Regions from separate parts of the Denitraticella aggregata genome, predicted to be linked through region 1. Evidence: predicted binding sites of a transcription regulator. Region 1 holds the regulator's gene; each other region holds the start of a gene.
What was found. The regulator FNR, encoded in region 1, switches genes on or off when oxygen is low (the NO sensors DNR and NnrR bind a similar motif). The targets are predictions, from matches to a motif close to TTGANCTAGNTCAA.
Positions count from the first base shown of each region.

Region 2: the regulator FNR is predicted to act here: its motif matches at 2,233-2,246, upstream of coxB (cytochrome c oxidase subunit II).
Region 3: the regulator FNR is predicted to act here: its motif matches at 4,426-4,439, upstream of ACKVEX_RS12450 (thiamine pyrophosphate-dependent enzyme).
Region 4: the regulator FNR is predicted to act here: its motif matches at 3,238-3,251, upstream of ubiU (ubiquinone anaerobic biosynthesis protein UbiU).

Region 1 covers NZ_JBLLNL010000013.1:41,421-47,238, reverse strand. The annotation lists gene ACKVEX_RS14325 (PHA/PHB synthase family protein) at 1-657, shown strand, start outside; gene ACKVEX_RS14320 (Crp/Fnr family transcriptional regulator) at 777-1,466, opposite strand; gene ACKVEX_RS14315 (SirB2 family protein) at 1,667-2,050, shown strand; gene ACKVEX_RS14310 (hemerythrin domain-containing protein) at 2,061-2,600, shown strand; gene fnr (fumarate/nitrate reduction transcriptional regulator Fnr) at 2,631-3,371, opposite strand; gene hemN (oxygen-independent coproporphyrinogen III oxidase) at 3,488-4,879, shown strand; gene ACKVEX_RS14295 (sulfite exporter TauE/SafE family protein) at 5,024-5,743, shown strand; gene ACKVEX_RS14290 (heavy-metal-associated domain-containing protein) at 5,793-5,818, shown strand, end outside.
Region 2 covers NZ_JBLLNL010000003.1:188,302-194,119, forward strand. The annotation lists gene ctaD (cytochrome c oxidase subunit I) at 1-760, opposite strand, end outside; gene coxB (cytochrome c oxidase subunit II) at 886-2,013, opposite strand; gene ACKVEX_RS05865 (nuclear transport factor 2 family protein) at 2,376-2,792, opposite strand; gene ACKVEX_RS05870 (SDR family NAD(P)-dependent oxidoreductase) at 2,789-3,565, opposite strand; gene ACKVEX_RS05875 (DUF3833 domain-containing protein) at 3,562-4,092, opposite strand; gene ACKVEX_RS05880 (MFS transporter) at 4,089-5,432, opposite strand; gene ACKVEX_RS05885 (chalcone isomerase family protein) at 5,425-5,818, opposite strand, start outside.
Region 3 covers NZ_JBLLNL010000009.1:150,413-156,230, reverse strand. The annotation lists gene ACKVEX_RS12470 (5-(carboxyamino)imidazole ribonucleotide synthase) at 1-419, opposite strand, end outside; gene purE (5-(carboxyamino)imidazole ribonucleotide mutase) at 428-946, opposite strand; gene folD (bifunctional methylenetetrahydrofolate dehydrogenase/methenyltetrahydrofolate cyclohydrolase FolD) at 948-1,823, opposite strand; gene ACKVEX_RS12455 (indolepyruvate oxidoreductase subunit beta) at 1,884-2,480, opposite strand; gene ACKVEX_RS12450 (thiamine pyrophosphate-dependent enzyme) at 2,485-4,365, opposite strand; gene ACKVEX_RS12445 (potassium/proton antiporter) at 4,537-5,818, opposite strand, start outside.
Region 4 covers NZ_JBLLNL010000007.1:97,875-103,692, forward strand. The annotation lists gene ACKVEX_RS10325 (NAD(P)H-dependent oxidoreductase) at 1-536, opposite strand, end outside; gene ubiT (ubiquinone anaerobic biosynthesis accessory factor UbiT) at 663-1,130, opposite strand; gene ACKVEX_RS10335 (U32 family peptidase) at 1,269-2,174, opposite strand; gene ubiU (ubiquinone anaerobic biosynthesis protein UbiU) at 2,171-3,181, opposite strand; gene ACKVEX_RS10345 (PEP-CTERM sorting domain-containing protein) at 3,345-3,920, opposite strand; gene ACKVEX_RS10350 (high affinity choline transporter 1) at 4,452-5,818, opposite strand, start outside.

The DNA of each region.
Region 1 (5,818 bases):
ATCCGCTTCATCATCGGCAACATGGCGCGCAAGGGTTGCCTCGATGGCAGGGAGATGGCGTGGTCGTTCCGCCTGTTGCGCTCGAACACTCTGATCTGGCACTACGTCGTGCATGGTTGGCTGTATGGAGAATCGCCGCCGCCGTTCGACGTCCTGTTCTGGAACATGGACACCACGCGCATGCCCTACGCGATGCATGCGTGGTATCTGCGCGCACTCTATCTGGAGAACCGACTCATCGAAAAGGATGGGCTGCGCCTGGCCGGACAGCCCCTGGATCTGTCGCGCATCACGCAGCCCGTCTATGCGGTTGCGGCTGAGGACGATCACATCGCGCCGTGGAAGCAGGCCTATCGCATCAATAATCACGCCACCGGACCCAAGCGCTTCGTGCTGTCGAGTTCGGGGCATATCTTCGGCATCGTGAATCCACCGGTCGATCCACCGAAGCGCAAATACTGGGTGGCCGACGCGCACCGCTCCGACCCGGCCGACAGCTGGCGCAGTCAGGCTACGGAGCATGACGGATCATGGTGGGAAGACTGGATGCAATGGCTCAAGCCGCGCTGCGGTGAGTGGGTGGATGCGCGTCCGGTCAGCCGTCGCGGGTTTCCCCGGCTGGCCGATGCGCCGGGGGCTTACGTGCTCGAACGGTGACCCGTTGCGCCCGCACCGAATGCTGCGGATCCCGGCGCCGTGCGCTTGACTGGCGTCAATGACCCGTTCTGGTCGGTTGCGCACAATCGGCTCGGCAAGGAAGGCCGGCGGCCCGGTGGTCAGCCCTGATGTCGAGCGAGTCGATCGGGCGCAAGCAAGGTGATGTCCTTGCCCTGTACCCTGATCAGGCCGGCGTCGGACAGGTCGTGAAAGATCCGGGACAAGGTTTCTGGCGTGAGGTTGAGGCGGGACGCCAGGACCTGCTTGCTGGTGGGCAACTGGATGCGTGGAGTGGCGCTGTGGTCGTTGTCGTCATGTTGTTGCAGCAGGTAACCGATCACTCGCTGGGTGCTCGAGCGCAGCGAGTAGGCTTCGACGTCCTTGACCATGCCGTGCAGACGGACCGCCATGCCGGCCAGCAGCCTGCGGGCGAAGTCGGGGTCCTGATCGATCAGTTCGGACACGACGTTCTGACCGATGTGCAACAGATTGGACGCGACCAGCGCCTCGGCGAACACCGGGTAGGGGCGATTCATCAGCATCACGGCCTCACCGAAAGTCTGCATCGGACCGACGACCTCGACGACCTTCTCGTTGCCCTGGGCGGACGAGACGCCGAGCTTGATCTGGCCGGTCACGACCAGATAGAAGCCGTGGGCCGGGTCGCCGCGTTGGAAAAGGAGTTCACCCTTGTCGAGCTTGCGCTCGCGGGTGAAACGGGCGACGTTGCCGACATCCGCTTCGCTCAGGCCACTGAACAGCGGCACCTGCATTAACAGCGCGGACAGATCCTGGTTTGGACTGGACATTGAGAACCCCCTGCATAGGCCGAGCATTCTAACGCCACTGATCCCGGTCCTGCATGCGGCGGGTGCAACAGACGGAACGCAGGGATGTTTGATAACACGGCCTGAACGATGGAGAATCGCGATCCTGACCGACGGCCGGCGCGTCTCGTATTCGCCGCCCTGGTTTTTTCACGACAGCGACAGCGGATTCGCCGAAGATGATTTACTACACGATCAAGAATCTGCATGTCACTATGGTGGTGCTCAGCGCGATGGGGTTCGCGTTACGCGGCTGGTGGATGTTTTCCGGGTCTCCACTGTTACGTCACCGTGCGACCCGGCTCCTGCCGCATGTCGTCGACAGCATGCTGCTCGGAAGTGCGATCGTGCTGGCCATGATGATTTCGCAGTATCCTTTCGCTGCCAACTGGGTGACGGCCAAGGTGGGGGGGCTGATCGCTTACATCCTGTTGGGAACGATCGCGCTGAAGCGGGGCCGCACGCGTCGGCAGCGTATGCTTGCCTGGTGCGCCGCTGCGTCGGTCTATGCCTGGATCGTGTCGGTCGCGCTGTCCAAGAACGCGACCGGGTTTTTTGCTTTGTGAGGAATGTTTCATGACTGAATCGCTCGTTCCGGTGTCCCCCGGATTCGAGGCGCCGCTCGAGATGCTGGAGACCTGCCATGAGCGTCTGCATGCGCAACTCGGCACGCTGGACCGGCTGGCCAGATGGTTGCCCGAGCATGGTGCCGACCAGCTGGCGCGCAGGGCGGCGGCGGCCATCATCCGCTATTTCGATGTTGCCGCGGTCAACCATCACATGGATGAGGAGCTGGATCTGATTCCTTTGCTGCGACAGCGGGTGGATACCGACAGGCGCTTTCCGCTGGAGTCGCTGATCGAATGGATACTCGAGGATCATCAGCGCATGTTCGCCGCGTGGGATGTGATGCGCGCCAAGCTCGAGCGGGTGTCGAAAGGCGAGGTCGTCGATCTGACGCTCGACGAAGTGCATGCCTTCACCGAACGCTATGCGCTGCACACCGAACGGGAAGAGGGCGAACTGTTTCCCTATGCGCGGGCGCTGCTGACCGCGGAGGATCTTGCGCGTATTGGCCAGTCGATGACCAACCGACGTCGTCAGCCATCTTGCTGACAGCTCGCGGCCCGGGGTGTGGCACGCGCGTCAGCGACCGCCGACCGGGTGCTGGATGAGTTTTCTGAGTTTGTCCTGTGCGACGATGCGGATATGCTTCTGCTGTACCGCAATGATGCCCTCGTCCTGGAAGCGGGAGAAGGCGCGAGACACGGTTTCGAGCTTCAGGCCGAGGTAGGAGCCGATCTCGTCCCGGGTCATGCGCAGATGAAACTCGGCGGCGGAAAAACCGCGTGCGGTGAAGCGCTGTGACAGATTCAGCAGGAAGGCCGCCAGTCGCTCCTCGGCGCGCATCGAACCGAGCAGCATCATCACGCCGTGGTCACGCACGATTTCGCGGCTCATGACCCTGTGGAACTGGTGTTGCAGCCCCTCGATCTCGCGCGACAGTGCCTCGAGCTTGTCGTACGCGATGACACACACTTCACTGTCTTCGAGCGCGACCGCGTTGCACGAGTGTGCCTCGGTGCTGATTCCGTCCAGCCCGAGCATCTCGCCGGTCATCTGGAAGCCGGTGACCTGCTCGCGACCGTCCTCGAGCACTACGTCGGTCTTGAACCAGCCGATACGGATCGCGTAGATTGCCTCGAACGGGTCGCCTGCACGGTACAGGTGTTGCTGGCGCTTGACCTTGCGGCGCGTTCCGACCAGTTCATCCAGCCGGTGGATCTCGTGCTCGGTCATGCCGAAGGGCAGGCACAGTTCGAGCAGGTTGCATTGCGAGCAGGCTGACTTGATGTCGGCGGCTGTAATCGGCACGGTCGCCTTCATTTGCACGATCTGAACACTCCGTTCGTGGACGGGCGATAATGGGGTCCATTGATCCAGGTCAAACCCCTGCCTCCCGATTTTTGCGATCGTTAGCCATTCCTATAAAGGTCAAGTACATGAACACTCAACCCGATCTGGTCTTCGATCAGCAACTCATCCGCCGATTCGACGTCAATGGCCCACGCTACACGTCCTATCCCACAGCGGACCGCTTCGTCGAGGCGTTCGATGCGCGCGCGTTGCAGGACTGGCTGGCCAAAAGAGCGATCGGCGGTACCAGCCGGCCGTTGTCATTATACTTCCACATCCCCTTCTGTAACACGATCTGCTATTACTGCGCCTGCAACAAGATCATCACCAAGGATCATGGCCGTTCGGCGAAGTACCTGAAGTACCTGGACCAGGAGATCGGCATGCAGGCGGAGCACCTCGGCGGAAGCCGGCAGGTGACTCAGCTCCATCTGGGCGGAGGCACGCCCACCTTCCTGTCCCATGACGAAATGCGTCAGTTGATGGATTCGGTCCGGTCACGTTTCCATCTCGTGCCGAACGGGGAGTATTCGATCGAGGTCGATCCGCGCAAGGTCGATTTCGACACGGTCAAGCTGCTCGCCGATCTGGGTTTCAACCGCATGAGTGTCGGCGTACAGGACTTCAATCACGACGTGCAGGTCGCGGTCAATCGCGTGCAGAGCATCGACGAGACGCGTCTGGTGATGGAGTCGGCGCGTGCCACCGGCTTCAAGTCGATCAGCATGGATCTCATCTACGGGCTGCCGAAGCAGAACGTGATCAGCTTCAATCGAACGCTCGAAAGCGTGCTCGAACTGTCGCCCGACCGGATCTCGCTCTACAGCTACGCGCATCTGCCGGGTCTGTTCAAGCCGCAGCGGCGGATCAGCTCGATCGAGTTGCCCACCGGGGACACCAAGCTCCAGATCCTGCAGCTTGCGATTCGCCGTCTGACCGAGGCGGGCTATGTGTATATCGGCATGGATCACTTCGCCAGGCCGGACGACGAACTGACGGTCGCGCAGCGTCAGGGGCGTCTGCATCGCAATTTCCAGGGTTATTCCACGCAGGCCGAATGCGACCTGCTCGCGTTCGGCGTGTCCGCGATCGGCAAGATCGGCCCGGTCTATGCGCAGAACGTTAAGACGTTGGACGAGTACTACGACGCGCTCGATCGCAACGAACTCCCGGTCTTGCGCGGCGTAGAGCTGACCGCCGACGATCTGTTGCGGCGCTCGATCATCCAGGCGCTGATGTGTCAGTTCGAGCTTTCGATCGAATCGATCGAGATCGCCCATCTGATCAAGTTCGACGAGTATTTTGCCGAGGAACTGGGCGATCTGCGGGAAATGCAGAAGGCCGGCCTGGTCGAGGTCGACGATGAATGCATCACGGTGCTGCCGGCCGGACGCCTGCTGGTCCGCGGGATCGCGATGGTGTTCGATCGTTATCTGCGCGTGGATCGGGAGCGTGCGCGCTATTCCAAGGTCATCTGATCGGACGGTGCCGATCGACGCCGTGAATCGATCCGCAAGACCGGCCCATGCTCTGGCTGGCGCGGCGGTGTAAGATCTCGGGTCCGGGACGGTTTCTACGTCCGGCATCGATCAACTCAACACGGCCTGCGCCACCCCGCCCGAATGCCTGAAACCGGCTACATCGCTTTCTTCCTCATCGGACTGCTCGGCGGGACGCACTGTGTCAGCATGTGCGGCGGCATCGTGGGCGCGCTGTCGGTACAGGCACCGGTGCGCATGCCCGGTCAGTCCGCGCCGCAGTGGCCGATCCACCTCGCGTACAACATTGGACGGATCACGACCTACGTGATGATGGGCGCGGTAATGGGCGCGATCGGGACCGCCGGCCTGCTGTTCAACGACGTGCTGCCGGTGCAGATGACGCTCTACGTGCTCGCCAATCTGATGTTGATCGCGCTCGGACTCTACCTCACCGGATTCACGCAGCTTCTGGCGCCGGTCGAACGCGCCGGCCACAATGTATGGCGGCGCATCCAGCCGCTGACCCGCCGTTTCCTGCCGGCACGCCATGTCGGCCAGGCCTTGCCGCTCGGACTGCTGTGGGGGTTTCTGCCCTGCGGGCTGGTCTACAGTGTGCTGACGACCGCATTGCTGACCGGTTCGGCAACACGTGGTGCCGGCATGATGCTCGCCTTCGGGCTCGGCACGCTGCCCAACCTTATGCTGGCAGGACTGCTTTTCAAGCGGTTCAGAGACATCACGCGCAACACGCGGGTGCGTTTCGCTGCAGGGATGCTGGTACTCGGCTTCGGTCTGTTCGGGCTCTATCATGCCCCTACGCTGGGCGGGCTTCTTTGGAGTGGTGTGGTGTGTGAGGTATGATCCCCGCCACGGGGCAATGACCGGTTTCATTCGATTGGAGTGTGCTTCCATGACAGAAGTGACGATCAAGGTTTC
Region 2 (5,818 bases), on a different contig from region 1:
GATGCCCGAAGAACCAGAAGATGTGCTGGTAGAGCACCGGATCGCCGCCGCCGGCGGCGTTGAAGAAGCTGGTGCCGAAGTGGCGATCGGTCAGCAGCATCGTGACCGCACCGGCCAGCACCGGCATCACCGCGATCAGCAGGTAGGCAGTGATCAGCCAGGTCCAGCAGAACAGCGGCATCTTCATCATCGTCATGCCGGGCGCGCGCATGTTGAGCACGGTCACCACGATGTTGATCGCGCCCATGATCGAACTGATGCCCATGATATGGACCGCGAAGATCGCCATGTCCATGCCCATGCCCATCTGGATCGACAGCGGCGGGTACAGCGTCCAGCCGGCGGCGGTCGCGCCGCCCGGCACGAAGAAGGAGCCGATCAGCAGGATCGCCGCGGGCGGCAGCAGCCAGAAGCTCCAGTTGTTCATCCGCGCGAAGGCCATGTCGCTCGCGCCGATCATCAGCGGGATCTGCCAGTTCGCGAAGCCGACGAAGGCCGGCATGATCGCGCCGAACACCATGACCAGCCCGTGCAGCGTGGTGAGCTGGTTGAACAACTCGGGTTCGACCACCTGCAGGCCGGGCTGGAACAGTTCGGCCCGGATCGTCAGCGCCATCACACCTCCGGAGAGGAACATGATGAAACTGAAGATCAGGTACATCGTGCCGATGTCCTTGTGGTTGGTGGTGGTGATCCAACGCATCAACCCGGTCGGGCCGTGATGATGATCATGCAACTGATCAGGGGTTACCGCCGCCATGCTGCCTCCTTCGCTGACCGGTCGGGCGCGCCCTTCCGGATGGTGATTGCATTGTTTCAAGGCTTGCGGGCATGGGCTGAACGCCCGCTGCCCGCAGCATCATTCTCGTCGTGCAGGGGAGGCGATCAACCGCCTCGCGCGCCCGCGACCTCGTCCGGCATGACCGCGTCGCCGATCGCGTTGCCCCAGCCGTTGCGCAGGTAGGTGGTCACCGCCGCGATGTCCGCGTCGGACAGCTGAGCGCCGAACGGGGCCATCGCAGTCCCCTCCCTGCCCTTGAGCACGACAGCGAGCAAGTCGTCATGCGGTCCCTGAACCAGTGCCGAGCCGTCCAGCGCCGGGAAGGCTGGCGGGATGCCGGTACCCGCCGGCTGGTGACAGGCCGCGCAGTTGGCTGCATAGACTTCGGCGCCACGCGCGATGAGGTCGTCGCGCGACCATTCACGGTCGTCGGCCACGGTCTTCGCGAGGCTGGCGACCTTGATCCCTTCGGCCCAGGCGCTGTAATGGGTCGGCGACACCACATGCACTTCGATCGGCATGAACGCATGGTCCTTGCCGCACAGTTCGGCGCAGACGCCGCGGTAGATGCCTTCCTTGTCGGCACGGAACCAGGTGTCGCGGATGAAGCCCGGAATGGCATCCTGCTTGACGCCGAAGGCCGGCACCCACCACGAATGGATCACGTCGTTGGCGGTGATCAGCATGCGGACCTTGGTGCCGACCGGCACGACCAGCGGATTGTCCACCTCGAGCAGATAGTGGTCGCCTTTGTCCTCACGCCCCTGGATCTGGGCCAGCGGCGTCGCGAGATTGGACACGAAGCGGATGCCCTCGCCTTCGCCCTGCAGATAATCGTAACCCCACTTCCACTGGTAGCCGGTGGCCTTGATCGTGATCTCGGGATCCGTGGTGTCGCGCATGTCGATGATCGTCTTGGTCGCCGGCCAGGCCATGCCCACCAGGATGAAGACCGGAATGATGGTCCACACGACCTCGATCGTGGTGTTCTCGTGGAAATTGGCAGCGACCGCACCGCGCGACTTGCGATGCTTGAAGACCGACCAGAACATCACTCCGAATACGACGATGAAGATCACCAGACAGATGAACAGCATCAACGTGTGCAGGTCGTAGATCTGTTCGGCCACGCTGGTCACTGGCGGCTGAAAATTATAGCGACTCTGCGCCAACACGCCCTGCGATACAGTCAGCAATGCGGCTGAAGCTGTCAGACGCCCGGAAAGACTCATGTCTCAACCCCCATGTGGTCCATTGTTGCAAGTCACGAAAAACCGATCTGTCGCGCATTCACGTCGTCGTGACCGACAACCGCTCGGGGGAACGCTCCTCCGACCCTGCTGCGCAAAAGGCCAAGCGCTCAAAATCGTTCGGAATCTTGTAGACGCGCGGTTCTTCGCCTGCTTGAGGCGATCATGCCATAGCCGATTCCGCGCTCGCAACACGATTTTTTGACGTCGATCAATATGCTGCGACGCCGCATGTGATAAACGTGGCCTTCGAACCTGTCGATCAGGACATCGCGAAGCCAAGCGCATGTCTTGTTGCTGCCATGCAGCACGCTTATGCTTTAGGTATGAATGGCTGCGTCGGCTCACGCAGCGAGTCTGCGCGCCATCCATCTGAGGACCGCGCCGATCACCGGGAGCTTGGCGTACAACTCCTCCGCCGCATCCCAGTAGTCGCGATGCTCGGCAACCCTGCCCTGCTCGTCGAAGACCATGTGCGTGACCCCCCGCACTGTCATCGCGCGGCCATGCGTCGTGAAGCTGAACACCCATGCGAGCATCGCATCCCGGCCCTGGACGATGCGTGTGCCGACCGCGAAGCGCGGATCGTCCACCTGCGCGAACATGTGGCGGAAGATCCGTTCGATCGCGTCGACGCCGCGGACGTCGTTGAACGGGTCCTTGAAGTGCGCGTCGGCCGCGTAGAGCTCGCGCAGCCGCACGACCGAGGCCGGCGACAGACCTTCATAGAAAGCGACCAGCGACTCGACGTCTGCGTTCATGCGCCGGTGATCCTGCCGACCAGTGAAAAATACGCGCGATAGGGCAGCAACTGCAGCAGCTTCAGCACGCGGGTGAAACGCTTCGGAAAGTGTATCTCGAACTGTCCGCGGCCAAGGCCGGCGATGATCGCGTCGGCCGCCTGGTCCGGCTGCATCAGGGCCGGCATGTGAAAGTCGTTCTGCGCGGTCAGGCCGGTCGCGACGAAACCCGGGCTGATCAGATGGACCGCGATGCCGCGCGGGGACAGATCGAGGTACAGCGTCTCGGCAAAGTTGATCAACGCGGCCTTGGACGCCCCGTACGCGATCGCCTTCGGCAGCCCGGCGTAACCGGCGACGCTGCCGACCATTGCGATCGCACCTTCGCCCTGCTGCAGCAACTGCGGCAATACCGCCGCCACGCCATCCGCGACCCCGAGGAAATTGACGTCGAAAGTGCTTCGGATCGCCTCCGGGGTCATCTCCCATGCACGCAACGGTGCATAGGTCCCGGCATTGAGGATGACGAGGTCCACGCCGCCCCAGCGCTCGACGATGATCTCCAGCACGCGCGCGTAGTCGCCTTCCCGGGTGACGTCCATCGGCAGGGCCAGCGCACCAGCGCAGTCGGCCGCGACCTCCGCAAGCTTGCGCTCATCGCGCGCCGACAGGGCCAGCCATGCCCCGCGGGCGGCGAGCCTGCGCGCGAGCGCGGCACCGATGCCGCTCGATCCGCCGACCAGCCACACCCTGCGCCGGGCCCAGTCGCGTATCCGGGGATTCAGCGACTTCATTCGGGGCGCTTGTAGAAGGACAGCGTTACCTCGCCCAGCCGGAAGCCGAACTTGCTCATCACCGAGCGGTTCAGCATCACGCGGTCGTCCATCAGGAACATCCAGTCGTCGAAATCGACGTTGTACACCTTGTCGCCGACCGGCAGGGCCAGTACGTAGCGCCAGCGCAGCGCATTGCCCTGCGCCTGGCCGACCGCCTCGCCGACCACGTCGTCGGCGCGGCCGGTGTAGCGATTGCGGTCGTGCCGTACGATAGTCCACACCCGCCGTTGCGTGGTGCCGTCCGAATACGTGAAGTGTTCGTCCAGCACGCCGGTGTCACCTTCCCAGCTGGCTTCAATCACCACATGAAAGCGACGCACGACCTCGCCCGAGCGATCCTGAAAGATGCCGTGCGCGTCGAGCGTACCGTCGAAATAGCTGCGCAGGTCGAGTTCGGGTTTTTCCATCGCGTACCTGTCGATATCCACCGACCCGCAACCGGCCAGCCCCACGAGGCCGGCAAACATCACTGCAATCCTGTTCATGTCGCGCCTTCCGCAAAATCGAGTTCGTCGCGCAGCGCCCACAACAGCACGGACGCGCAGACCTTGAGCGCCACCGGCAGCAGCGCATAGACCGCCGCCAGGGCCCGTAGCGACGCGGGATCGGTGCTCCCCGAGGCATAGCCGAACAGGGCCAGCAAGGGCAGCGCAAGGCCCGCCGCGAGCGCGAGATTCGCCTTGGTCACGAAGTTCCACCAGCCGAACCACGCCCCGGCGCGCGCCGTCCCGCCGCGCGCGCCATCGCGGGCCAGCAGGTCGGCCAGCATCGCCGGCGGCAGCGCCAGATCCGCACCGAGGGCCATGCCCGACAGCACGCAGATCAGGGCAAAGGGCAGGACGTCGCCCGGGCCCAGCGTCCACGCCCATACGAACACGACGATCGCGAGCAGCATCGACGACAACCATGCGCGCACCTTCCCGATCCGGCGCGACAGCGCCACCCACAACGGCAGGCTCGCCGCCCCGGCCACGAAATACAGCACCAGGAACAGGCCTGCCAGGCGCTCCGCGCCGAGCAGGTCGGACACAAAGAACAATACGGTCGAGGCCGGCACCGCCGCGGCGATGCCATTGGCCGCGAACACGATGATCAGCAGCCTGAACGGTCGATGCATCAACGCAGCACCAAGGGAACCGAGCATCGGCGCATTGGAGCGCAGCGGCGTGGGCCCCGCCGGCGCGAACGCGAGCGAGATCACCGCGGCGACCAGCAACAAGGGCAGAAACAGCGCCCCGAGTGCGGCCAGCCCCGCCACCTCGTCGTCTGCGATCAGGCCGGGCAGCGCCGCCGCGAGCACGACACCGATCAGCGCGAAGCCCTCGCGCGCCGCGACCACACGGGTGCGCCCATGCGGCGTATGCGCAACCTCCGCCCCCCACGCACCATAGTTGATCGACGCGGCCGAGAATCCCAACGTCACGATCAGCACCATCAGCCCCAACCAAAGCGCGCCCGCCTCGGGCGGCGGCGCGAGCAGGCCGAACATGCCGGCGCCGAGCAGCGGCAGGGACAGCGCGATCATGCCCTTGCGTGCCCCGACCCGGTCGCTGACCCAGCCGATCATCGGGTCACTGAGCGCATCGAAGATCCTGACGCCGAGCAGCACGCCGCCCACCGTTGCGAGCGGCACGCCGAGGCCGTCGGAGTAGAGCTTCGGCACATGAACATAGATCGGCAGGGCTGCAAAGGCCAGCGGCAGGCCGAAGACGCCATAGGCCGCCAGATGCGACACGCCCATTTCGGCGCCGCGTCGCAGTCGCCCGATCGGCTCGTCGCCCAGCACGGGGGCCGGTCCCGCCGCGTCCAGGCGCGACTCAGCCATCGGTCGACGCGCCGAGCAGGCGCGCCCGCAGGCCGGGTTCGCGGGTGCGCTCATCCAGCCAGATTGCGAAGAACGCGCGTGCAAACGCGGGATCCAAGATCTCGACGGTGAGTTCGTTTCCAAAATAGAAGGCGACCCCCCGTCCGGCGAGATTGACACCGGTGATGCGGTCGCCGGCAGCCACATCCGGGAAAGCGGCCTGCAGCCGTGGCCCCCATCCGGACAACTGCGCCTCGGATGCCTGACCCAGCCGTCGCATCTCGTCCAGGCTGGCCTGCACCAGGCGGGACGCATCGATCGCGCGCGCGTAACGGATCACCAGCGCGAAATCGTCATGCGTGTCCCAGCGTAACGGATCGGCCGCCCACAGCGCCGCCCGGTAGACG
Region 3 (5,818 bases), on a different contig from region 1:
GCCGGAAACAGCGCATCCGGCGCGTTGCGCACGTCCTCGTCGGACTCGATCACTGCGAAAGGCCCATGCGGAATCCCGTTGTCGGCGAGAAAGCGCTTCTCGGCGATACGGTGCTGGCACACCGCGACCGCGCTGGCGGCCGGATGGACCGGGATGAACTTGGCCAGATACTCCAGGGTTCCGGCCGGCACGTTCTCGAACTCGGTGGTGACCGCGGCGCAGGCTTCACCAAACAGATCCAGCGCGGCGTAATCGTCATAGGCCGCGACCAGATGCCGATCGGCGATCAGGCCGGCGGGACTGTGCGGATCCGGGTCGAGCACCCACACGTGATAGCCCATCTCATGCGCGGCCGACACGAAGAAGCGGCCCAACTGGCCGCCACCGAGCATGCCGAGGGTTGCGGGCGGAAGGATCATCGGCGGGCTCAATCCAGCTTCATGTCGTAGACGGCCTGCGTCTGGCGGGCGCGGAATGCCTCCAGCGCCTGGGCCAGGGTGGCGTCCACACTGGCCAGCAGCGACACCGCGAACAGCCCGGCATTGGCCGCTCCGGCCTCGCCGATCGCGAAGGTCGCGACCGGCACACCCTTGGGCATCTGCACGATGGACAACAGCGAATCCTGGCCCGACAGCGCCCTGGACTGCACCGGCACGCCCAGCACCGGCAGCGTGGTCTTGGCCGCGACCATGCCCGGCAGATGAGCCGCACCCCCGGCGCCGGCGATGATCGCCCTGAGCCCGCGCTCGCGCGCCGAGGCGGCGTATTCGAACATCAGATCGGGGGTGCGATGCGCGGATACCACGCGCGCCTCGAACGGCACGCCGAAGGATTCGAGCATCGCGGCGGCGGCCTTCATCGTCGGCCAGTCGGAATTCGAACCCATGATGATGCCGACCAAGGGGTTCGGGCCATCGGCGGGAAAGCGCAGGATGTTGTCGGTCATGTCAGCGCCCCTTGCCACGCGCGGCGCGGTCGGCGGAAATGACGGTGTTCTCGAGCAGCATCGTGATCGTCATCGGCCCCACACCACCCGGCACCGGTGTGATCAGCGACGCTACCTCGCTGACCGAAGCGAAATCGACGTCGCCGCACAACTTGCCCGCATCCGGTCCGTCGGTGAGGCGGTTGATGCCGACGTCGACCACCACCGCACCCGGTTTGACCATGTCACCGGTGACGAAGCGCGGGCGCCCCACCGCCGCGACCAGTATGTCGGCACGGCGCGTGTGTGCAGCCAGATCGCGCGTCTTCGAATGACAGACGGTGACGGTGGCGCCGGCGTTGGTCAGCAGCATCGCCATCGGCTTGCCGACGATGTTGGAGCGGCCGATCACCACCGCCTCGGCGCCCTGAAGCGACACCTGCCCGGATTCGAGCATCTTCATCACGCCATGCGGCGTGCACGGAATGAAACCTTCCCGACCCTGCGACAGCCGGCCGACGTTCTCGGCATGGAAACCATCGACATCCTTGTCCACGCCGATCGCCTCCAGCACCTGGACCTCGTCGAACTGCGGCGGCAACGGCAGTTGCACCAGGATCCCGTGAACATCCGGGTCCGCGTTGAGTTCCGCCAGCCTGGTCATGACGCCGGGCTGTGCCACGTCGGCCGGGTAGTCGAAGCGCAGCGAACGGATACCGGCCTTCTCGCAGGCCGCGACCTTGTTGCGCACATACACACTCGAGGCCGGATCACTGCCGACCAGAATCACCGCCAGACAGGGCGGCTCGCCACGTGCCTTCAGCGACGCGACGCGCGCGGCAATGTCGCCGCGGACCTGCGCGGCCAGCGCGTTACCATCGATCACCCGTGCAGTCATCCGGATACCCTCGGAAAAAGTGCGGATTCTACCGCACGGGCGAGGATTTTTTCCGGCCGATCAGGGTGCAACGGCGGCGACCGCCTCGCGGCCGGTTTCGAAGGCACTGCGGTTGAGCTCGAGCAGTTCGGGTTTCTTGCGCGCGAAACGCGCCAGCACCGCGTCGCGCAGCACCTCGGCAGGGAACGGCAGCCTGTCGGACATCGCACCGAGCATGACGGTATTGCCGAGCCGGATATTGCCGAGGCCGGTCGCGATCGCGCTCGCGTCGAAGGCATGCACGTCCAGGCCCAGGGTCTGCATCTGCGCCACCGGGTCGTCCGGGTAGTCGAACAGCCCGATCGTGACCACCGGCGGCACGATACGCCCGACATTGACCAGCGCGGTGCCACCGGGACGCAGCATGTGCGACCAGCGCAGCGCCTCGGAGGCCTCGAAACCGACCAGCAGGTCCGCCTCGCCGGGTGCGATCTGCGGCGACAACACCTCGTCGCCGAAGCGCAGGTGGGAGGTGACCACCCCTCCGCGCTGGCTCATGCCTGCGACCTCGGTCTTCTTCACGTCGAAGCCGAGCGAAAGTGCCGCCTCGGCGAGGATCTCGGTGGCGGTCATGACGCCCTGACCACCGATGCCGCACACCAGAATATTGGTCGTCATCGGATCATTTCCGCGCGAAATTGATCGGAAACACCGGTTCGGCATGCACGATGGCCTCCGGCGCGCACGGCTGCACGCACAGGCCGCAGCCGGTGCAGGCGGAAGTCTCGATGCGGACGAAGGCCAGATCCACGCTCTTGCCCGAGGCCTTGACCACCTGGTCGCGCCGCGTGACGTGGATCGCCGGACACCCGACGTCGATGCAGTTGCCGCAACCGGTGCACAGGTCGTCGCGGACCAGGTAGGGGCGCGTGGGCTTGTAGTCGTCGATCAGCACACACGGCCGGTCGGTGATGATGACCGACGGCTCGTCGATCTTCGTCTCCTCGCGCAGCGCCTTGAACAGCACCGGCAACTGGTAGGGGTCGAGCACGCGGATGCGCTCGCGCCGGACGCCGAGCGCCTCGCACAGCTGCGCGAAATCCACCCGCGGCGTATCGTCGCCGTGGATGTTGCGGCCACTGCCCGGGTTGTCCTGCCCGCCGGTCATGCCAACGGTGCGGTTGTCGAGCAGCAGCACCGTCACGTTGCCGCGGTTCCACGTGATGTCGAGCAGACCCTGCATGCCCATGTGCATGAAGGTGGAGTCGCCGATGACTGCGAGGATCCTCTTGTTCTCGTCGGCAGGGCCGCGCCCCTTGTCCATGCCCAACGCCATGCCCAGCGACGCCCCCATCGAGATGCAGGTGTCGAGCGCATTCCACGGATGACCGGCGCCGAGCGTGTAGCAGCCGATGTCACCCGAGATGATCAGGTTGCGCATCTGCGACAGCGTGTAATAGACGCCCAGATGCGGACACGCGACACACAGCGTCGGCGGACGCGGGAAGACCGGCTGGGCCGGCACCGCGGCAGCCTGTGTGGCCTGTGCGGTTTCGGCCACGCTGCCGTCCGGGCCGGGCATGAGCGCGGACTTCAGCACGTCGGGCGACAGCTCCCCGGTGCGCGGCAGGCGGGCCTTGCCGGTGCAGACGATCCCGGCTGCGCGCAGTTCGGATTCGACCAGCGGCTCGGTCTCCTCGACCACGACGAGTTCTTCGACGCTCCGCGCGAAGCTGCGCAAGGCCTCCAGTGGCAGCGGATACGACAGGCCCAGCTTGAACACCGGCGCCTGCGGGAAGGCCTCGCGCACATGCATGAAGGCCGGGCCGGACGCGACGAAGCCCATCGTGCGCTCCGCGCCCCGATGCGTCCGATTGAGCGGCGAGGCCTCGGACTCGGCGCGCAGCGCAGCCTCGCGCTCGTACATCATCGGCACGCGCGGCTTGGCGTGGCCCGGCACCATGACCCAGCGGCGCGGATCCTTCTCGAAGCCGATCGGCTCGATCGCTTCGCGCTCGCCGGCCTGCACCACCGACTTGACATGACAGATGCGCGTGGTCATGCGCAGGATCACCGGCACGCAGAAGCGCTCGGACAGTTCGAACGCGGCGCGTGTCATGTCGAAGGCTTCCTGCGAGTCCGCGGGCTCGAGCACCGGCACATGCGCGAAGCGGCCCCAGAAGCGCGAGTCCTGCTCGTTCTGCGACGAGGACATGCCGACATCGTCTGCCACCGCGATCACCAGTCCGCCCTTGACGCCGGTCACCGTCATCGTCATCAACGCATCGGAGGCGACGTTCAGGCCGACATGTTTCATCGCGCACAGCGCCCGCGCACCGACCATCGACGCACCGAGCGCGACCTCGAGCGACACCTTCTCGTTGATCGACCACTCGGCATACACGTCGGGACAGGCTGCCAGTTCCTCAAGGATCTCGGTCGAGGGGGTGCCCGGATAGGCGGCCGCCACCCGCACGCCGGCTTCCCACGCGCTTCGGGCAACCGCCTCGTTGCCCGACATGAAGGACCGGCCCGTGGCCGGCATCTGCGCCGCTTTAGCCATTGCGTCTCCCGCTAGCTGAATTCGAAGCGCAGAACTTATCGCACGGTCGACGATAAACCGTTGACCCAGGTCAAGCGAACGCCGGTCGGGTCCGGTCGACACGCCTGGACAGACTCAGGGCGAACCGCGGTGCCAAATGACCGGATCGCTCGTGCTTGTCCAAGAATCGCCTCACGGCATGTGCGGGCGCGGGCATTTCAGACCGATCTGGTCGATACCGCCCCTGGCGTCCAGGTGCCTTACGGTCAGTTCGAACCCGCCGATGCCGACCCGATCGCCCTCGACCGCATGCCGTCCGAGCCGGTGCACCAGCAGCGTAGCCAGCGGCACGTCGGCCTCGCCCTCCTCCAGCGAGAGTCCGTAGGCCGCGGCCAGATCGCCCGCCATGCAGTTCGCGGACACGGTGAACTCGCCGAAGAAGCCCGCGTTGGCGATCAGTTCGTCCTCGCGTCCCGGCGCGAAGGCCGCAGCCAGACGCTCGGCCATCTCGTCTGGCGCGATGAGCCAGACCGAGTCGTTCTCGCGCAGGCGGGTGGCACGGGTCAGCGGTAACGCCTTGCCTGCGCGCAGCACCGCAGCACAGCGCACATCCGGCCCCGCCTCGCGCGAGACCAGCGTGTCCGGGTGCGATCCCTCCGCACGCGAGCCGTGGCCGACGTGATACTCCATCAGATCCAACGTCTCGTTCTCGCCGACCCACACCTCGAGCCGGTCGACCGGTTCGTCGCGGCGCGGGACGACGACCTTGAACAGGCGCGCGGCCACCGGTACCGTCGCGCCCTGCACCAGCAGCGACACCAGCACCACCGCGAAGGCGACGTCGAACAGCAGCAGCGATTGCGGCACACCCATCATCAGCGGATACATGGCCAGCACGATCGGCACCGCACCGCGCAGACCGACCCACGAGATGTACGCCATCTCGTTGACCGCGAAACGCTGCGGCCACAGGCAGGCGAACACCGCGACCGGCCGGGCCACCAGCATCAGGAACAGCGCCATCGCGAGTGACAGCGTCGCTTGCTCGAGCAGGTGCGACGGCGTGACCAGCAGGCCCAGCGCGAGAAACATGCCCGCCTGCGACAGCCAGGCCAGGCCGTCCATGACCCGCAACACGTGTTCTGTGGCATGGCAGCGACGGTTGCCGATCACGAGTCCGGCCAGGTAGATTGCCAGGAAGCCGCTGCCGCCGATCATGTTCGTGGCCGAGAAGACCATGAGCCCGCCCGATACGATCAGCAGCGCGTACAGGCCCTCGGCCAGACGCAGGCGCGCAAGCAGGTGGGCCAGCACGCGCCCGCCCACCCATCCGGCCAGGATGCCGAAAGCGAGCTGCTGCAACAGGATCACGCCGTAGGCCCAGCCGTCGCGTTCGCCCGGCGACATGATCAACTGCACCATGACGATGACCATCAGGATCGCCATCGGGTCGTTCGCGCCGGACTCGATCTCG
Region 4 (5,818 bases), on a different contig from region 1:
CCCGCATCGTCGAGCGAGTCGACACCGCCGATCAGCGTCTCGCGCACCGGCGCGATGCCGACGAAGCCGAGGATGTTGCGCTCCAGCGACTTCACGCTGTGCGCGCGAAAGTAATAGCGATACACCAGCGCCGGCATGCCCATCGTGACCACGACCCGCGCCGAGCGGCCGGTCAGGCCTTTGCGGGCCATCGGGTTGTCGCCGTCCGCGGTGAACGCGAAGCCGGGGCGCGCGATCTGCTCCAGGAAGCCCTTCAGCAGCGCCGGCATGTCGCCCATCCACAAGGGAAAGAACAGCGCCAGATGTTCGGCCCACGCGATCCCCGCCTGCGCATCGTGCAGCGTCTCGGGCAGGATGCCGTGTTCCCACTCGTGCTGGCTGCGCAGCAGCGGAAAGGACAGCCGCGCGACATCGACCTGCCTGACCTCATGGCCGGCGGCTTCGGCGCCGTCGCGATACTGCGCGGCCAGCGCGTGGCACAGATGCTCGGCATCCGGGTCTGGATGGCCCTGGATGATCAGGATACGTCGGCTCATGTCTGCTCTCCTGCGGCGGCGCCCGCCGGGCGGCGGAAGGGTTCAGCCGCGATGCCGGATGCATCGAAGCGGCATGCCGGGCGGCCTGCCCAAGTGTCGCATGAAAATGCGACGGTCCGGCGACGCTCAGCCCGGGATCAGTCGCCGCAGCACCGTGGCCGGTGCGTACTCGCGCTGCAGCCGCTCCCAATCGACCGCGTCCAGCGTGTTCTTGACCAGCAGGCCGAGTTCGGTGTCACCCTCCATCAGCAGCCGGCGGTCGAAGAACAGCGTGTCGGCGTCCTCCTCGCGCAGCGCCAGCGCGATGTAGTCGCGCAGCGTCGCGCTCAAGGTCAGGTCGGGCGCGGCGCGGCGCTCGATGGTCCGGAAGCCGGTCGGTCCGAGCGTGAAGTCCAGGGTCAGACCGGCGTCCTTCACCCGCAGGCGCAGGTGCCGGCCGGTGAGCGGCTCGAGGTCCCCGACCGGCAGAATGCGGCCGCGCGCGAAGTTCAGCGCGAGCGTCAGCGCTCGCGCCGGCGGGCGTTGCGGCAGGCGCGCGGCGAGGCCGGCGAGCATGGGTGAGAGCGTGAAGGCGGGCAGGCGGGGGAGGCTCATGGCATTGGGTTCCGGCAAGTCGAGGGGTCGGAGCGCGGTGCAGTTGCTCCCTCCCCTTCAAGGGGGAGGAAAGGTTGTCTTTACCGAGTTCACTCGTTTTTTTCGCTCCACTGACGGAAGCCTGGTGGCGCGTTGGGTTCAGGGTATGGTCTGCAGCTCGAGTCCGGGCCGGCCATGCCAGAAGCCGTTGCAGGCCTGGTCCACGCTCCATTGCGCGCTGGCGGCGAAGGCCTGCTGCGGAGTGGTCCGGCGGTGCCTAACCGCGTCGAACAGTTCGACGATGCGCGCGGTGTCGTTGCCCTGCGGGCTGATGCGCAGAACCTGCGCGTGGCGGCAGGCCTCGTCCAGGTCGCCAAGCAGGTTGTGAACGCGCGCCGACTGCGTCTGCACGCCGTTCAGGGTCAGGAAGGGCTCGCCTTCTCGGGTGCGCAGCACCAGCCCGTCCGCGAGGCCGAGGCAGCGGAACTCGCAGGTGTCCTTCTGCAGGTTGAAATGACGCGCGGTGAAACAGCGCGCCGAATGCGCCAGCGGCAGCCGCCCCCACGCGAGCACTTCGGTGTCTATCGGGCGTGCGAGGGCGGTCTGCAGCGCGGCGAGCGCATCGCCCGACATCTCGGGCGCGACCACCCAGCGGCGCGCGCCGAGCTCCATCAGCAGCGCCAGCGTGTCCGGATTGAACACGTTCAGCGTCGGTCCGGCGATCCAGTCGCGCCGGCTGGCTGCGGCGAGCAGCTGCACCGCCGACATGTCGTTGGCCTCGATGGTGAAGCGGTCCTGCGCGACGATTCGGCGCAGCGTCTTCAGGTCGGACTCGGATTCGATCAGCGACTGCGACGACAGCACCACTTCCTTGCCCGCGTCGGCCAGCATCGCAGCCACGTCCAGCCAGTCCTCCAGGCGCAGTTCATGCCGGCGCGAGCACACGGTCTCGCCGACATAGACGATGTCGACCGGACCGTCGGCGATGCCGGCGTAGAAGTCCAGCGTGGCCTGGCGCGGCCAGTAGTACAGCAGCGGGCCGAGCGCGATGCGGGTGGCATTCATTTCCATGGCCTGTAATACGCGCCCAGCGTGTGGCTGCGGCCTTCGGAGACCTTGTCCAGCTCGGCCATCCACGCCGGCTGCACCGAGAAGCGGTCGGCATCGGCGAGCACGCGGTCGATCGCGGCCCGCCACACGCGCGTGACCTGCGCGACATAGGCCGGGCTGCGCTGGCGGCCCTCGATCTTGATCGCGCGCACGCCGGCCCGCGCGAGTTCGGGCAGCAATGCGATCGTGTTCAGGCTGGTCGGTTCTTCCAGCGCGTAATAGGTCTCGTCGTTCACGTCGAAGCGGCCCTTGCACAGCGTCGGATAGCCGGCGCGCTCGGCGTCGCCGAAGCGGTCGATCAGGATCCCGTTGAGACGGGTCTCCATGCCGCGCGGGGTCTGTTCCCAGCGCACATGCTTGCCCGGCGAGCAGGCGCCGTTGCAGTTGGGCGACTCGCCGGTCGCATAGGCCGACAATGCGCAACGCCCCTCGACCATCACGCACAACCCGCCGAAACCGAACACCTCGATCTCGACCGGCGTGTGCGCAATGACCTGCTCGACCTGCGCCAGCGCCAGCACCCGCGGCAGCACCGCGCGCCGGATGCCGAAGCGCTCGCGGTAGAAATTGATCGCCTCGTAGCTGGTCGCCGAGCCCTGCACCGACAGGTGCAGCCGCAGCTCGGGATGCGTCTTCGCCGCATAGGCCATCAGGCCGGGGTCGGCGAGGATGACCGCGTCGATGCCGAACTCGGCCGCCCGGTCGATCGCGGCGGTCCAGTCGGCCCAGTTGTGCGCCTGCGGGTAGGTGTTCAGCGCGAGCAATACCTTGCGGCGGCGCGCGTGCGCGTAGGCCACGCCGTCGCGCATCGCCTTCGGGTCGAAGTTCAGGCCGGTGAAGTTGCGCGCGTTGGTCGCGTCCTTGAAGCCGACGTAGACACAGTCGGCGCCGTTGTCGACAGCGGCCTTCAGTGCCGGCAGGCTGCCGGCGGGGCAGACGAGTTCGATTGTGTGCTGGGTCATGTGCTTGCGGGGCTGTGAAAGCCCCGCAAGTCTAGTGTCGTGCCGCGGTGCGTGCGTTGACCCGTGTCAAAGGCCGGGCCGGTGACGGGCCTCGCGATCCTGCTGGGTCAACAAAAAAGGCGACCCGCGGGTCGCCTTTCTTCGATCGTGTTTCGCCGAGCCTTCAGCTCATGCGGCGGCGCATGGCACCAAGGCCGAGAAGGCCCAGGCCGAGCAGGGCGAGGGTGCCGGGTTCGGGGACGGCACCGACGGGAGGTGGTTCTGGTTCGTTGCCGTTTTCACGAAGATTTGCCTGAACTGTCAAGAGCGATTCCGTCAGGCGAATCGTGCCTTGATTCACGCCTCTTCGGACTCCTACGCCCAATGTCCCATTTTCAACGTCGAAATACGATGCGATGTCAATTGCCGCGCCTCCGAGGAATGCAGCTGTGTCGGACGGTCCAGCTTCCGTGCCGAAACTCACGTAGATGGTGTCACCCGATGCATTAATGCCGCCCGATGTCGAGAAGGTCAATTGCAGGATTCCGCTTATGAAATCATGATCACCGTAAGAGTACGGATTTGTAGTGATCAGCGTTAAGTTGTGCACATACGAAAAGGTCGTTGAATCTGAGAGCGCTTGACCAGATCCCGAAAAGATAATGTTTTGTTGGAACTCCAATTGGGTCGGTATCGCATGTGCCATCCCGACAAACCCCGCCAGGATCGCACCGACCAAAATCTTGCGTGTGGTTTTCATTTTCCTTTTCTCCGTCGTTTTTTTGCTCTTGGGTCCTGTTGCATCCGGGCAACGATCGACCACGTGAATACTGCTGCTGGCTCTCACTAAGCAGATCCCGTGCCAGATTCCAAAAATCCCCGCCTCGCTGGGCTTTTACGCCATTTCAGGCGCGGCCGTTCATCCGTTTCGCAAGAACTGTAAGAATCGCTGACATTTTCGCAACAAGTGTCGGTTCGATGCGTCCCGCTCGTGCCAGAAGCGCCTCGTCATTGCAAGCAAGTCTGGCCGCGGATGCATGAGGTCGACGCGACAAAAATCACGCTTTCGTGCCGATTTTTGCGCGAGTGTGACGTTTGTCACGGAAAGCGCGCCCGGATGGGCGTGCGGAAGTGTAAAAAAATCCGACACTTAGGTGCATTCGTGGTTGTGGGCGTCCATTGACACGCCGACTAGTCCGGCGATGCTGGGTCGGTCGAGAGCGGGGTGTCGCTCCCTCCCCCTTGAAGGGGGAGGAACAAGGTGCCGGAACCGGGTCCGTGCGCTTGATGGTCAGCGTGCGACGTGATGCGCGCCGCCGGCGGCGTGGTGGTGGCCGGCGTGCGGGCGGTGGTGGGGTTTCGCGCCGACGAAGCCGCCGACCAGCATGCCCAGCGCGCTGACCGCGAGGCCGTACAACTGCGGCTCGATGTCGCCTTCCGGCACGAAAAGTTCGAACAGCAGCCAGGTGCCGATGCCGAGCACGATCGCAAGCGTCGCGCCGAGGTTGTTGGCGCGCTTCCAGAACAGCCCGGCGGCCAGCGGCACGAAGGCGCCGGCCAGCGTGACCCGGTAGGCGCTCTCGACCATGTGATGGATGGTCGCGTCGGTGGACACCGCATACACCGCGACGATGATGGAGAACGCGACCACCGCGAGCCGGGTGGCGAGCAGCAGCTGGCGGTCGGTCATGTCGTTCCAGTAACCGCGCAGGATGTTCTCCGAGAAGGTCACCGATGGTGCGAGCAGGGTGCCGGACGCGGTGCTCATGATCACCGAGATCAGCGCGCCGAAAAACACCACCTGGGCGGCGAAGGGCATGTAGCCGATGATCAGGTTGGGCAGGATCAGCTGGGAATCCTCGTCCATGAAGCGCTCGACCATGGCCGGATCGATCAGGGTGGCAGAATACGCGAGGAACAGCGGCACCGCGGCGAAGAAGAAGTAGGACACGCCGCCGAGCGTGGTGCCCCACACCGCGACCCGTTCGTTCTTGGACGAGTTCACGCGCTGGAACACGTCCTGTTGCGGGATCGAGCCGAGCGCCATCGTCAGCAGCGCCGCGATCCATGCGAGCATGTCGAGCCGGTCCAGGGTCGGCAGAAACTCGAGCTTGCCCTCGGCCGAGGCCTTGGCGATCACGTTGGTGAAGCCGCCGGCCATGTCACCGGCCAGCCAGGTCACGTAGAGCAGGCCGAGCACGATCACGATCATCTGCACGAAGGTCGTCATCGCGACGGACCACATGCCGCCGAACAGCGTATACACCAGCACCACCGCGGCGCCGATGAACACGCCCTGGTTCACGGTGATCGCGCCGTCGGACAATACGTTGAACACCAGCCCCAGCGCCGCCATCTGAGCGCCGACCCAGCCCAGGTAGGACGCGATGATCGCCAGCGACAGCGCCACCTCGGTGCTGCGGTTGTAGCGCACGCGGAAGAAGTCGCCCAGCGTCAGCAGGTTCATGCGGTACAGCGGCCGCGCGAACACCAGGCCGAACAGCACCAGGCAGATCGACGCGCCGAGCGGGTCCGAGATCAGGCCGCGGAAGCCCTCGTCGATGAAGGTCGCCGAGATGCCGAGCACGGTTTCGGCACCGAACCAGGTCGCGAATACCATTGCGAGCACCATGATCATCGGCAGGTTGCGTCCGGCGA